2 regions of the Austwickia chelonae genome follow, and region 1 is predicted to be linked to the other one. Evidence: riboswitches for the same ligand, from Rfam matches in the RefSeq annotation. Region 1 holds a riboswitch; the other holds the start of a gene.
What was found. Region 1 has a riboswitch for cobalamin ahead of DX923_RS10770 (putative cobaltochelatase). Riboswitches for the same ligand answer to the same signal wherever they lie in the genome.

Region 1 (7,514 bases):
CCGAAGGCCAACCGGAAGGCATAGGTGATGAGCAGATCGGTCGAACCAACGGTGGTATTGCCCGACCGGAACGGGCCACCCCCGGTGAGCAGATAGATCAACCCGAAATTGTTGAAATTGAAGCTGAACGAGGCCAACAACAGCGGCCCGGTCGACACCAACAACAACGGCAGCCGCACCGACGTCAACGTGCGCCAACCCGAAGCACCGTCCACCCGGGCCGCATCGAGCACCTCCCCGGAGATCGACTGCAAAGCCCCCGTGCAGATCAGGAACATGTAGGGGAACCCCATCCACGTGCTGGCGACCAGGACGGCGACCCGCGCCCACCCAGGATCGCCCAACCAGTCGACCTGCCATCCCGACAAACCGTTGACCAGCCCGTAGTCCTGGTTGAACAAGGACAACCAGACCAAAGCCGTGACGAAGCCGGGCAGCGCGTACGGCAGGATCAGGATCGAACGGATCACCCCCCGACCGCGGATCCGCTCGTCGTCCAACAACAGGGCGATGAGCATCCCCACCCCGAACTGCAGGACCACCGACAACGCCGCGAACGCGATATTCCAGACCAGGATCCCCAGGAAACCGCCACGCAGCACCGGGTCGGTCGCGATCGTGGTGAAATTGGCGGCCCCGACGTACTCCTTCCACCCCTGCGGCAGCGCCTGGCCGTCGTCACCGACCCAACGGGCGTCCCGCGCCCGATAGACGGTGCCCTTCTCCGTGTCCACCAGAGCGTCGGCAGCCTCGTCGTACCGGATCGTGGGCCGCCCCTCGAAAGCCTCGGACAGACCGACCCGTTTGATCCCCCCTCCCGAAGACGTCGGTACGGCGAACGAGGCCAGATCCTTGCGCGCATTGACCGTGCGCACATCGAGCAGGTGATAGCCCTCGGCCGCGGTGATCCGGCCACCGGAGAGGGAAACCTGATCGGCCGCCAACGGACTCAGCCCGGAAGATGTCCCCGTGAAGAGCCCGCCGTCCGGGGCGACCAGCAGATAGGTCGGGGCAGCACTCGCCGGGTCCTGCCCGGAGCGGACGGCGACGCTGAGCCGGTAGCGGGGTGAGCCGGGCACCTCGTGCACGGAGCCGGCCACGATCGTGTCGATCGACTGCGCCTTCGTCAGGGCGTGACCGTCACCGGCATTCGTGGCCGAGGTGACCACGGTGTAGGCGATCGGCCAGATCTGCAGGGCCAGCATCAGCACCAGGCCGGGCAGCAGATATTTCAGCGGGACGGCCCGCCGCGTGCCGTAGACCGCCAGGACGGCCACGGCCAGGGTCGCGGCGAGGACGACCCCGATCCAGCGCCCGGAGGCGACGAAGGAGTGGGCGATCCTGGCGAGCAGCAGCAGGACGGCGACGATCGCGAGCCAGATCAGCCCGCGCACGAGGTACCGGCGGGGGGTCATCAGCGTGGGGCGATCGCGGTGCTGATCTCCGTGGCGGCGGCGGCGAAGCGTTCCGCGGGCTGGGCCGCGCCGGAGATGACATCGGCCGAGGCCTGGCCGAGCGGGCCCCAGACGGCGTTCATGGCAGGGATGTTCGGCATGGGGGCTCCGCCACGGGCGGCCTCGTGCCAGGCCTTGACGTCGGGGTCACGTCGGGCGATCTCCTCGTAGGCCTCGGTCAGGGCCGGCGGGCGTCGCCCGGCGTCGAAGAGCCCGATCTGGGTCTCCTTGCGGGGCACGAAGGAGGTCACGAACTCTTCGGCGACGGCGGAGTTCTTCGCCTTGGCCGAGACGTAGAACAGCTGGACGCCGAGCAGCGATTTCAGGGATTCTCCGCCGGGAGCGACCGGAAGGTTACTGATGGCGTACTTGATGCCGGCTTTCTTCGCCTTGTCGATCGACCAGGGGCCGGTGATGAAGTACGGCGCGTCGCCGGCGTCGAAGAGGGCGTCGGCGTTCTCCCCGGCGACATTGGTGGACAGGACCTTCTCCTGCCCCAGGCGGGCCAGGAGCTGGGCACCCTTGATCGCACCCGGGCTGGCGACGGTCAGCTTGGCCGGGTCGTACTCGCCGTTGTCCTTGCGTTCGAAGAAGCCACCGCCGTACGCGGCGAGCCACGGGTAGACGTAGTAGGCGTCACCGACCTTGCCGACCACGTGGATCAGCGGCATCTTGGCCCGACCGTCGGCGACGACTTTCTTGCCGTGGGCGACCAGGTCGTCGACGGTGGCCGGGGCCTCCGGCGCCAGGGTGGTGTTGCGGACCAGGGCGATGTTCTCCACGGCGTACGGCGTGCCGTAGAGCTGGCCGCCGAAGGTGGCCCCGGCGATGGCGTCGGGGTTGAACCTGCGCACCGTGTCGGGGGAGAGGTTCACCGGTTTGACGACGGCATTCTGGACGAAGGGGCCGACCAGGTCGTGCGGGCCGACGACGATGTCGGGGCCTTTGCCGACCTTGGTGGCGTCGGTGAAGGCCTGGCGGACGTCGGTGGCGACCTGCACGGCGACCTTGATCTTCTGCTCGTCGGCGAACTTCTTGGCGAAGCCGGCGATCACGGGGGCGCGTTGGTTGTCGCACCAGATGACCAGGTCGGCGTCGGCGTCCCGGGCAGGGTCCTTGGTGGACAGCTGGGCGGGCGTGGTCGACCCGGTGTGGGTCTCGTTCCCACCGGCAGATTGCCGGCTGTTTCCGCCGCAGGCGGAGACGCCCAGGATCAGAGCGGTCAGGGTGATGGCAGCGGCGCTGCTGCGTGCATGCATGGTTTTCGTCCTTCGAGGGGTGGTGTGCTGTGCTGTTCCGTTCGTCGTGCGGTGTGGGGCGGTGGTGCTCAACGCCGGAAGGCGATGGTGCTGCTTCCGGTCGCGCTCGTCGGCACGTCGTAGCGGTGGTTCTCCCCGCTCTCCCAGGTGAGGGAGCCGTCCGGGCGGCGGACGACGGCTTTGAACTCGACATGGCGTCCGGCAGGCAGCGCGACCATCAGCGTCCGGCTGCCGTCACCGGGGGAGAGCATCGGCCCGGGGCAGGCCGGAGGGTCGGTGCTCCAGGAGCCCAGCTCGGCGACATCACCGGTGAGGAAGAGCTGGTCGCCGGGGCCGAGGGGCGCACCGGTCACGGTGACGGTCACCGGGGTGAGTGGTCCGGTGCGGACGAGATACGGGATGCTGTTCCCGCCGCGGCCCTGAGTATCCTTGACCTCGACCGTGCTCTGCCCGGGAGCGACCCCGTCGGGCAGGACGACCTCGATCCGGTGGGGGGCCCACGAGTTCACGGTGGCGGGGCGTCCACCGACGGTGACCTGGCCGTGGTCCTGGCCGAAACCGATCCCGGTCAGGGCGGTGCGGCTGCCGGCGTGCCCGGCGGTGGGGCCGATGCTGCCGATCTGCGGGCCGTCGGGGTCCTGCGCGGTGACGGCCCAGACGGCGGCTTGCCCGGGGCGCAGGACGTATTCACCGGTGGGATGGTCCTGGTCGCCGTCGCCGTCGCCGTCGCCGATGACGGTGAGGGTGCCTCCGCCGAGCTGTCCGCCGAGACGGTCGGGGTGCTGCCCGGGCGGTAGTGCGGTGCGTAGCCCGGAGAGCAGTCGTTCTTCGGTCCGGCTCTTGTTGACGGCGACGAGGGCGGTGTTCCCGGCGAAGCGTCGTTCGTAGACGTAGATGTCGTCGTCCAGCCATCGTTGGGTCGAGCGCCCGAAACGGAGTGCGGGGTTGTTCCGGCGGAGTTCGGACAGCTTCCGGACGATCGCAGCATTGCGGGTGCCCTGGTCGAACCCGGCCATCATGGGCCGGTTGTACGGGTCGCCACCGACCTGGCCGAAGGGGTTCGTGGCGTCGTCATGGAGATAGGACTCGTCGCCGTAGTAGATCGACGGGATACCCGGCAGGGTCATCGCGGCGACGGTGGCCTGGTCGAGCAGCGAGGTGTCCGGATTGATCGACAGGAAACGGGGGATGTCCTGACTGTCGACGAAGTTGATCAGGGTGTGCGGATAGGTGAAGGACGACTGCTGTCGGGAGACGGTCGCGTCCAGTGCCCGTAGGGATCGTCCCTCGGCGAAACCGGCACGCAGGGCGGAGTTGAGGTCGAAGTTCTGCAGGGACATCCCGCTGGTGTTCGCGAAGGTGACCTGGTCCTTCCACAAGGGGGAGGAGGACGGGTCGGCCCATTCGCCGAAGACGAAGGTGCCTCGGTGCGACTGGATGTGGTTGGTGTATCCGGTGAGCCATCCGCTGGGCATGTGTTTGACGGCGTCCATCCGGATGGCGTCGACGCCGTGGGCCAGCCAGGTGTCGACGGCCTCCTTCAGGTAGGTGGTCACCTGGGGTTTTTCCTGCGCGAGGTCGGCCAGGTCGAAAAGATTGCGGTACTGGGCCTGGTAGAGGTCCTGGTAGTCGGTGATGCCACCGTGGTGGTGGAAGTACCCTTCGGGGTCGTCGTGGTACGTGGCCAGGGTCTGCCCTGCGCGTTGGAGGCGTCCGGCGACGCCGTACGAGCTGTCGGCGACATCGGCGGGGCTGGTGTGATTGGGGGCCCAGTCCATGATGATCTTGATCCCGGCGTCGTGGGCGGTGGCGACCATCCGGTCGAAGTCCTGCCAGGAGCCGAAGTGGGGGTCGGGGGCGAAGAAGTCCATGCCCCAGTAGCCGTGGTAGCCGGCCATCGGGGTCGGTTTGGCGGGCACGGACACCGGGATGTTCTGGACCGGCGGTGAGATCCACAGGGCGCCGACTCCGAGCCCTTTCAGGTAGGGGATGCGCGCGGCGACTCCGGCGAAGTCGCCGCCCCAGTAGAGCCGCCAGTTGGATCTGTCGGGGCTGGCGGTGCCGGGGCTGGCGGCCGGGGCGTCGTTGGTGGGGTCGGCATTGGCGAAGCGGTCGGTGACGACCTGGTAGATGACCGACCCGGTCAGGTCGTCGGCGAGGGTGTCGCCGATGCGACGGTGGCTTTCGGTGGCGCGCGCGGAAGCGCTGCGGTCGGGCCCGTCCGTGGCGGGTTGGGCGGCCTGTGTGGTGACGGCGGTCAGCCCGGTCGCGCCGAGACAGAGGGTGATCAGGAGGTGGGGGACGCGACGGTGAGGCATGGGAGCTGCTCCTCGGAGGAGGGCGGCCGGTGGGGACTCGGTCGCTGCCGTGTCGGCGGAAATGCCGTGATGCTAGTTTGATTACTAGTCACCAAAAGCACGATAGGCACGACCGGCCCGTCCCGTCCACGATTTCGCGCTCACCGGATCCGCGCGTCGGCCGTCCCCCCACGCATCCAGGAGCGGCCCATGACCGATCTGGCCCGACAACTGCAACGGGTGTACGTCCTCCTCGACGACGGAGAACGACGGGCCCTGTCCGCCCAAGCCGTCACCACCACCCAGTACGCCATGCTCCGCACCCTCGACGACGGGCCGGACGAGGGACTGCCCGTCAGCCGACTCGCCGAACGGATGCTCTGCACCCGGGGCAACACCTCGCGGGTTGTCGCCCGCCTGGAGAACGTCGGAATGATCCGTACCGGCAGCCACGGCGACGACCAACGACTCGTCCTCGTCCAACTGACCGACGAAGGGCGCGCCACCCTGGGCCGCGCCCGCGAAGCCGTCACCGCCGCCGACCGTCGCCGGTTCACCGGGATGGACCCGGACGAGCTGCGCACCCTGACCGGCCTGGTCGACCGCCTCGCCATCGTCCTGGCCGCCGACCTCGCCGAGTGACCACCCCGAGCGGACACGCCCCCGATCGACAACGCAGAACACGACCCGACCGGCAGCCACCGACCCGACCACGGGCCCGCTGCCACTGACGATGCCGACAACCTGTCGGCGTCATGCGAGAATCGCCACGGCGAGGGTGGAGGAATCCGGTGCGAATCCGGAACGGTCCCGCCACTGTGAACGGTAGCTCGACGCCGTGAGTCAGGACGTCTATCCCGCTGCCGGAGATGTCACCCGTCTCCGGCCCGAACCAGAGCGGGCGAGGCACCCGCAGGAGGCCCGGTATGACGACCTACCCCTTCGCCGCCGTCGTCGGCGCCGACGACATGACCCTGGCCCTGACCCTGTGCGCGATCTCCCCGGAGATCGGCGGGGTCCTCGTCCGCGGCGAAAAGGGCACCGCGAAATCCACCGCCGTCCGCGGGCTCGCCGCCCTCCTGCCAGACCAGGACGTCATCACCGGTTGCCGATTCGCCTGCGACCCCGCGGAACCCGATCCGCGATGCCCGGACGGCCCCCACCCGGCGCACACCGGGCCCGATGCCCCCGACCGCACCACCACCCGACCCGCCCGGCTCGTCGAACTACCCGTCGGCGCCACCGAGGACCGCGTCCTGGGCTCCCTCGACCTCGAACAAGCACTCGGTGAAGGCCGCACCGCCTTCGAACCAGGTCTGCTGGCCGCCGCCCACCGCGGCATCCTCTACGTCGACGAGGTCAACCTGCTGCACGACCACCTGGTCGACCTCCTCCTCGACGCCGCTGCCATGGGCCGCTGCACCGTCGAACGCGAAGGTGTATCCCTCAGCCACGCCGCCCGCCTCATGCTCATCGGCACGATGAATCCAGAAGAAGGCGAACTGCGACCCCAACTGCTCGACCGCTTCGGGCTCACCGCCGAGGTCAGCGCACCCCGGGAACCCGCCGTCCGGGTCGAGGTCGTCCGCCGACGGATGGCCTTCGACGCCGACCCCGACGGCTTCACCCGCCGCTACGCCGACGCCCAGACGGACTTGCGCCACCGGATCGCCACCGCCCAACAAGCCGTCGCCCGAGTCCGTCTCGGCGACAGCGCCCTCCTGACCATCGCCCGGGTCTGTTCCGGCTTCGACGTCGACGGGATGCGTGCCGATCTGGTCACCGCCCGTGCCGCGATCGCTCATGCAGCCTGGGCCGGACGAGACACCGTGACCAGAGAGGACATTCGGGCTGCTGCCCGGCTGGCACTCCCACACCGTCGCCGCCGCAACCCCTTCGACGCCCCCGGCCTGGACGAAGACCTCCTCGAACAACTCTTGGGACCGGACGAGCCCGAAGACCCGCAGGACGACCCCGACGGCCATGGCCCGCAACCTCCGCAGGACGACCCCGCCGACACCGGACCGGAAGCCGACACCGGACCGGAAGCCGACAACGCGGAGAAGAACCCCGCCCCGGCCGCGCCCCGCGCCGGAGACGGACCCCAGAGCACGGACGCCTCCCACCAGGAAAACCCGTCCGTCGAACCAGCCTCCGCGACCGCCGAGAACCCCGGCGACACCGAGACCCCCGCCACGGACACCCCGGTCCCGGGCGCCGCTACCGCGCAGGGCACCGCCGTCCCCGACGCCCCCTTCCGCGCCCGCCTGATGACCGCCCGCGGCACCGGACGAGGAACCGCCGGAAAACGAAGCCGCGCCCTGACCGGCGTCGGCAAAGTGATCGGTGTGGCCCCGGGCTCAGGCGACCAGGCCCGGCAAGCTCCCGGTGTCGGAGGCATCCACCTGCCCGCCACGATCCGGGCCGCCGCACCCCACCAACCCCGCCGAGGCCGCGGCGAAGGCGACGCCCTCGTCCTCCACCGTGAGGACGTCCGCCGGTCC
Region 2 (7,514 bases), 360 kb from region 1:
TCCGTTTGAGCATGAGGCGTTCGTCGTCGGTGAGGGCGTCCGGCGAGCGCCACTGGGCGATATCGGCCTGCATGGCGACCTCGGTGGGCATCCAGTGGTTGTGGCAGCCGGCGAGGTATTTCTCCCAGGCCCACCCGTACTTCATGGGCAGGAGCTGGTTGACATCGGAACGTGCGTTGATCATCGCCTTGTCGTCGACGTGGACCCGGCCGACGTCCTGGACGTGCAGGCTGTCGAAGGACGCGCTGTCCTGGGCGTTCTGGGTGGCGGTCACTGGCAGGCCTCGCATTCGGGGTCGGTGAGTGAGCAGGCGGCCGGGGCGACGGCGGGTCCGGCCGGGATCTCGACCGGCCCGGCAGCCGGCACCGGGGCGGCGAGCGCCGCTGGGGAGACGGCGTTGAGGCGACCGTCGGTGCCTCGGAGGGTGGACTTCTCGACCTGGGTGGCGGCGCGGGCGCGCAGGTAGTAGGTGGTTTTCAGTCCGGATTTCCAGGCGGAGCGGTAGAGTTCGTCGAGGGCTCGTCCGCTGGGTTCGGCGACGTAGAGGTTCAGGGATTGGGCTTGGTCGATCCATTTCTGGCGTCGGGAGGCGGCTGCGATCAGCCAGCGGGGGTGGATGTCGAAGGCGGTGGCGTAGATGCGTCGCAGGTCGTCGGGGATGCGGTCGATCCGGTCGAGTGCGCCGTCGTGGTACTTGAGGTCGGCGATCATCCGGTCGTCCCAGAGGCCGCGTTCTTTCAGGTCGCCGACGAGGTGGGCGTTGACGACGGTGAAGTCGCCGGACATGTTGGCCTTGACGAAGAGGTTCTGGAACTGGGGTTCGATGGAGGGGGCGACTCCGCAGATATTGCTGATGGTGGCGGTGGGGGCGATGGCCATCACGTTGGAGTTGCGCATCCCGTTGGTGCGGACGTGTGTGCGCAGCCGGTCCCAGTCGAGGGTGTGGCTGGTGTCGATGTCGAGTTCGCCGTCGTGTCGGGTGGCGGCCAGAAGTTGGAGGGAGTCGATCGGCAGGATGCCGCGGCTCCACAGGGAGCCGTCGAAGCTCTGGTAGCTGCCGCGTTCGGCGGCGAGGTCGGCGCTGGCTTCGATGGCGAAGTAGCTGAGGGTCTCGGTGGAGTAATCGGCGAAGTCGACGGCTTCGTCGCTGGCGTAGGGGATTCCGAGGGTGAACAGGGCGTCCTGGTGTCCCATGAGCCCGAGGCCGACCGGGCGGTGCCGCAGGTTGGAGCGGCGGGTCTCGGGGATCGTGTAGTGGTTGATGTCGATGACATTGTCGAGCATGCGTACTGCGGTGCGGACGGTGCGCCGGAGTTTGTCGACGTCCAGTCCGGTGGGGGTGATGTGCCGGGCGAGGTTGACCGAGGCGAGATTGCAGACGGCGACTTCGTCGGCGGTGGTGTTGAGGGTGATCTCGGTGCACAGGTTGGAGGAGTGCACCACCCCGGTGTGTCCTTGGGGGGAGCGCACATTGCAGGGGTCTTTGAAGGTGATCCAGGGGTGGCCGGTCTCGAAGAGCATGGTGAGCATGCGCCGCCACAGGTCCTTGGCGGGGAGTCTGCGGTGCAGCCGGAGTTCGCCGCGGTCGGCGGCGGCCTCGTATTCGGCGTACCGGCGGCTGAATTCTTCGCCGTACAGGTCGTGCAGGTCGGGGGTCTCGTCGGGGGAGAACAGGGTCCAGGAGCCGTTGGATTCCACTCGGCGCATGAATTCGTCGGGGATCCAGTGGGCGGTGTTCATGTCGTGGGTGCGGCGGCGGTCGTCGCCGGTGTTCTTCCGCAGGTCGAGGAATTCCTCGATGTCGATGTGCCAGGTCTCCAGGTAGGCGCAGGCGGCGCCTTTGCGTTTGCCGCCCTGGTTGACGGCGACGGTGGTGTCATTGGCGATCTTCAGGAAGGGGACGATGCCTTGGCTGCGCCCGTTGGTGCCGTGGATGTGGGCGCCGAGGCCGCGGACGGGGGTCCAGTCGTTGCCCAGTCCGCCGGAGTACTTCGCGAGGAGGGCGTTGTTCCGGTAGGAGGAGAAGATGCCGTCGAGGTCGTCGGCGACGGTGGTGAGGAAGCAGCTGGAGAGCTGGGGGCGGGTGGTCCCGGCGTTGAACAGGGTGGGCGTGGAGGTCATCAGGTCGAAACCGGAGAGCATCCGGTAGAACTCGATGGCTCGGGCCTCTCGGTCGTCCTCGCGCAGGGCGAGTCCCATGGCGACTCGCATGAAGAAGGCCTGGGGCAGTTCGAAGCGGGTTCCGTGTTCGTGCAGGACGTAGCGGTCGTAGACGGTCTGGAGCCCGAGGAGCCCGAAGTCGAGGTCGGCGGTGCCGTCGAGGGCTGCGCCGATGCGGTCGAGATCGTAGGTGAGCAGTTCGGGGTCGACCCGGCCGAGATCGACCGCCCTGCGGAGGTAGATCGGGAAGTAGCTGGCGTATTCGTCGTTCATCTCCTCGGCGGTGAGCTGTCGAGGCGTTCCGGCGAGGTGGCTGAGGGCTTCGGTGCGCATCCGGTCGAGGAGGAGCCGGGCTGCGACCTGGGAGTAGCCGGGCTCACGTTCGACGAGGGTGCGAGCGGCGAGGATGAGCGCGGTGGCCAGTTCGTCCTGGGTGATGCCGTCGTAGACGGTGCGGCGCAGTTCGCGCAGGACGGGTTCAGCGGTGACATCGGAGATGCCGTGGGTCGCTTGGTCGAGGAGCCGGTGGATGCGCGGCCGGTCGAGAGGCGAGGTGCTGCCGTCGCCTGCGGTGACGGTGATCTCGGGCAGGCCCGTGATGGGTTCCTCGCGCTGGGTCGACGGTGGTGCAGGCGGGGCGGTGGTGCTCGTCATCGTCTGTCTCCTCGCAGGTCGAGGCCGCGGGGTAGGGACGACGGGCGCGCAATGGCATGGCCGCGCGGGGTGTCGCCCGGCCCTCCCTCGAGGCCGTGGACGCGTAGGGCTGTCGCCGTACGCACCGGAGGCAGGTCTTCGGACTCATGGGCGTGGTTCGGGCTGGTCGCCGTCTCCGCCTACTGCCCGTCGCTTCCCAGGCTGTCGCCCAGTGCTCTTGACGGGTGTCGTTCCCATTCACCGCTGCGGGGCAGCCCCGGATTCACACCGGGTTCCCTCTTTCCCCACGCTCGACGAGCGCGGACCACCAGCGACACAAACCCTACATGTTGTGGTGCCGAAGAAAAAAACCCGAAGATATTGGCGTGTCGAAGCCTCAGCACTCCTGCAGTCCACCGAGAGATCCCCCGCGAACTCAACGACCAGCTCAAGAACGTCTCGGATGAATCCGGCGAAAAAGACAGCAGGCCAACAGGTTCCATAAGTAGGCCCTTCCCTCGCCCCTCAGCATCACCTATCATCTGTTCAGATATTCAGATGTAGCGTTCATTGGAGGTAGGCATGTCGGAGACCGTTCGGGGGCTCGATGGCTGCGCGACCGGTTCGGCCAATCCGGACAAGGTCCGTCTCGTCGCGAGACAGATCCCTGCAGAGGAGGAGATCACCCGGGTCAGCGCCCTGTTCAAATTGCTCGGCGATGCCACGCGGACCCGGATCCTGTACGCCTTGCTCGAAGGCGGCGAGCTGTGTGTCTGCGACCTGGCCGCAGCCACCGGAACAACCGAAACCACTGTCTCCCAAGCACTCCGGCTGCTCCGCGCCTCCGGTGTCGTCGCCGGCCGTCGCGAAGGTCGCAATGTCTTCTACCGGCTGTTCGACGCCCACGTCCGGATGCTGCTCGATGTCACCCGCGAACACACCCTGCACGAACATTCCTCCGAGAGCAGCACGGGCCGCAGCGAGCAGCTGAGGGACGCGCGATGAGCGGCCATGGGCACGGACATGGGCACGGACACGCCGTCAGCGTTTCAGCCACTGGGCGCCACCAATGGCGCCTGGCGGTCTCCTTCGCCCTGATCGCCGCCTTCTTCGTCGTCGAACTGGTCGCCGGCCTCGCCGCAGGATCCCTTGCGCTGATCAGCGACGCCGGACATATGGCGGCGGATGTGGTCACTCTGGGAGCAGCACTCGTCGCCTCCCGCATCGCCACCCGCCCTGACACCACCGGGCGACGGACCTTCGGCTCCTACCGGGCCGAGGTCTTCGCCTCCGGCCTGGCCGTCATGATCATGCTCGGGGTATCGGCCTACATCGCCGTCGAAGCCATCGCCCGCCTGGGCGCGCACCACGAACCGGCCTCGACCACCATGCTGGCCGTCGGGACGCTAGGGCTGGTGGTCAACGTGATCGGCTTGGCTCTGCTGCACAGCGGAGCTGGAGAGAGCCTCAATGTCAAAGGCGCCTACCTCGAGGTCCTGGCCGACACGCTCGGTTCAGTGGGCGTCATCGTGGCCGCTGCCCTCGTCCATTTCACCGGGTCACCCTGGTGGGACACCGGCGTGGCACTGGCCATTGCCCTTTTCGTGGCAGTGCGCGCCTGCGCCCTGGGCAAGGAGGTTCTTGCCGTTCTGGGGCAGCACGCCCCCGCGGGCATCGAACCCCTTCAGGTCCAGAAAGCTCTGGAAGAGGTCCCCGAGGTCACCGAGGTCCACGACCTCCACCTGTGGCAGCTGACTTCCGGCATGAATGTGGCCACCGCCCATCTGGTCACCACGGCCGAACACAAAGCAGACATCCTGACCCTGGCCAGCGCCATGCTGCGGGAGAAGTTCGACATCGCCCATGCCACCCTCCAGGTGGAGACGACGGAGCGCGCTCAGTGCCTGGGCGCAGACTGGTGAGCAGTCCCGGAGAGATGAGCAGCACTCCCAGGCGGCTCGGCCAGGCCTCCCGCAGGCCGAGCCGCCGCCCTGCAAGTTCACCGGCATGTCAATAAAAGATTTTCATTTTCGCTAATGGACAGGGGGCCTGATGGCCTCCCGCGAACTCGAAAGACACCCGGCAGATCCGCGTAGGCCGCAGAACTCACCGCCGGGCCGCCCCCCACGGGAACAATCCCACCCCGTCGAAAGACATCTCCGTCGAGATGTCCTCCAGCCCCCCCGCCGGCCCCCTCATCCACCCCGGGCCACCTTGCCGTTGATGGCGGCTATTCCCTTGCACTGCAAGGCAATTCGGAAATTTATCTGCCCGCAGGACAGTAAAAGAAAGCCTCACACCCCCGCAGGAGATCAGTACTAGAGCTGATATCAGCAGCTTGCGCCCATCGACCGAATCATGGCTCACTAATTCCTCACCTAGAACTACGGGAAGCCCACTTCGAAACAGAGCGAAGCCCGCCCTTATAGATATAGCCGTAAATTTTTTTAGAAAAATATGTGAACTCTCCCGAAAGCACCTGAGGGGCCCAGAAATTCGCTGGTCAGAACCGGTGCTACGATGCCCACGCAGCGCTCCTATGTGATACATGGAGCATCATCGCTAACGCCATTTATCACAAAAGGTGCACTGTGCCTCACTTCCTCACGTTCACCCACGACGAAAACAGTGAAATCCCGGCTTCGCGCCCGCACTGAAGCAGAGCCGTGGGTCACCCCACCCATGGGCATGGGTAAAAACGGAAAAAGGAACGCCATATGCGCATTGCACGAGGTCTCGCCTGCCTTGTCGTCTCCGCGACAGCGTTGACGGGTATCGCACCCGTCGCCTCCGCAGCCGAGATCCGGAAGCCTCCGGGCACCTCCGGCGCCTCGACGGTCACGGGAGTGGCCGAAGCGAGCCGCCCCGCTTTCTACGAACCACCGAAACAGATTCCGGCCAAGCCCGGCAGCATCATCCGCAGGGAAAATGCCCGACGAGGCATCGACCCGCTCAATGTGGCATCGGTCGCCTACCACTCGACACGCCTGCTCTATTCCTCGATCGACCGCAGCGGGACACCCGTCGCCATCTCCGGAATGCTCGTCGTACCGGCCACCCCCTGGAAAGGCAAGGGCCCCCGACCGGTCATCGCCTATGCCCCGGTCACCCAGGGCATGGCCGACCGCTGCGCGCCCTCCCGCCGTTCCGCACGACTCCTCGCCTACGACGAGCTCTTCTACTGGAACCTCCTCCGAGACGGCTACGCGGTCGCCATGACCGACTACCAAGGGCTGGGCACCCCCGGCACCCACACCTACATGAACCGGGTCTCCCAAGGACGAGCCGTCCTCGACATCGCCCGGGCCGCCCTGAAAGTCAGGGACGCCGGGCTCGACCCCGATGCTCCGATCGGGATCGCCGGTTACTCCCAAGGCGGTGGCGCCGCCGCCTCAGCAGCCGAACTCGCCTCCAGCTGGGCCCCCGAACTCAAGGTGAAGGGGGCCTCGATCGGAGCGCCTCCGGCAGATCTCAGCAAGATGACCTCGGGCATCGACGGCAAAGAATCCTCGATGTTCGTGATGTACGCCTTGGCCGGGTTGATGAGCAGCTACAAGCTGAACCCCAACACCTACCTGAGCGAAGAAGGCAAGTACTACCTGCGCAGGGCGGAGGACAGCTGCATGGGGGACAAGAGTTCCCTGGCGAATGTGCCCTCCAATGTTCTGCTGAAGAGCAAGAAGCCTCTCTCCGAGATGTTCGGCCATGAGCCTTTCCGCTCGATCCTGGCCGACAACAAGATCGGCAACCGGAAACCGAATATGCCGGTGATGATCACTCATTCCACCAAGGACGAGACCATCCCGTACGCCTTGTCCAGCCGACTGAAGCAACAGTGGTGCGCGGCGGGTACCCCGGTCGCCCTGCTCCCCAACCAGGCGAAATCCCACGCCTGGGGGATCAAACCACACATCATCGACAGCCGGATCTTCTTCACCCAGCTGTTCGCCGGAATCAAAATCGAGAGCAGCTGCGGGCAGTAGGTGCCTCTGCGCAGTACCTGATGGGCCACGGAGAGTCGACCAGCGGACCCGGTCAGCTCCCCTTCCCCGTCGTCCGGGGTGTTGCCCTGCACCCCGGACGACCTCCCTCCCCCACCGAGGGGTCCGATCACGACAGGAACGACCGGGCAGGGGCATACCGGAAAAGGCCGACAAAGAAACTCAGTTCCCTTGTCGGCCTTTCAGTTTCCCAACTTGTGATGGTGCTACCATGCCGACGCCGCACCCCTATGTGCTATAGGAAACATCCCCTAATTTCCTGGTCAAGCCTATCCGGGGCATGGCATGTCAGGGCCGTCCGACCCCACGGCAGCGCCCTGACACCTGCCGTCCACCCCGGTACGGCAGGAGCACGACAGATGTCTCACCGTGACAACGGTGAAAACAGAAAAGGGAACGACCCTATGCGCCTTACCCGAGACCTCGCCTGCCTCGTCGTCTCCGCGATCGCCCTGACCGGCATGACATCCCCTGCCTCAGCCACCGAGAACCGGAACACCCCGGGCACCGCCGGAGCAAAGCCCATCACCGAGATCACCGAGAAGAAGCGCCCTGCTTTCTACGAACCACCGAAGGACATCCCCCGCGAACCCGGACGCGTCATCAGGTCGGAATATGCCTCACGCCAGATCGATCCGCTGCGCGTAGGCGCCCTCTCCTCCAAGGCGAACCGGGTTCTCTACTCCTCGGTCGACCGCACCGGAACACCGATCGCCGTCT

Region 2: it holds a riboswitch for cobalamin, as region 1 does, so the genes downstream of both, DX923_RS12395 (ribonucleoside-diphosphate reductase subunit alpha) here and DX923_RS10770 (putative cobaltochelatase) in region 1, are expected to answer to the same signal.

The regions. Positions count from the first base shown of each region.
Region 1 covers NZ_CP031447.1:2,440,344-2,447,857, reverse strand. The annotation lists gene DX923_RS10790 (ABC transporter permease subunit) at 1-1,415, opposite strand, end outside; gene DX923_RS10785 (sugar ABC transporter substrate-binding protein) at 1,415-2,713, opposite strand; gene DX923_RS10780 (alpha-amylase family glycosyl hydrolase) at 2,782-5,031, opposite strand; gene DX923_RS10775 (MarR family winged helix-turn-helix transcriptional regulator) at 5,221-5,652, shown strand; adenosylcobalamin (AdoCbl) riboswitch at 5,787-5,868, shown strand; gene DX923_RS10770 (putative cobaltochelatase) at 5,937-7,514, shown strand, end outside.
Region 2 covers NZ_CP031447.1:2,805,107-2,812,620, forward strand. The annotation lists gene DX923_RS12390 (ribonucleotide-diphosphate reductase subunit beta) at 1-289, opposite strand, end outside; gene DX923_RS12395 (ribonucleoside-diphosphate reductase subunit alpha) at 271-2,814, opposite strand; cobalamin riboswitch at 2,927-3,138, opposite strand; gene DX923_RS12400 (ArsR/SmtB family transcription factor) at 3,376-3,798, shown strand; gene DX923_RS12405 (cation diffusion facilitator family transporter) at 3,795-4,715, shown strand; gene DX923_RS12410 (lipase family protein) at 5,511-6,776, shown strand; gene DX923_RS12415 (lipase family protein) at 7,199-7,514, shown strand, end outside.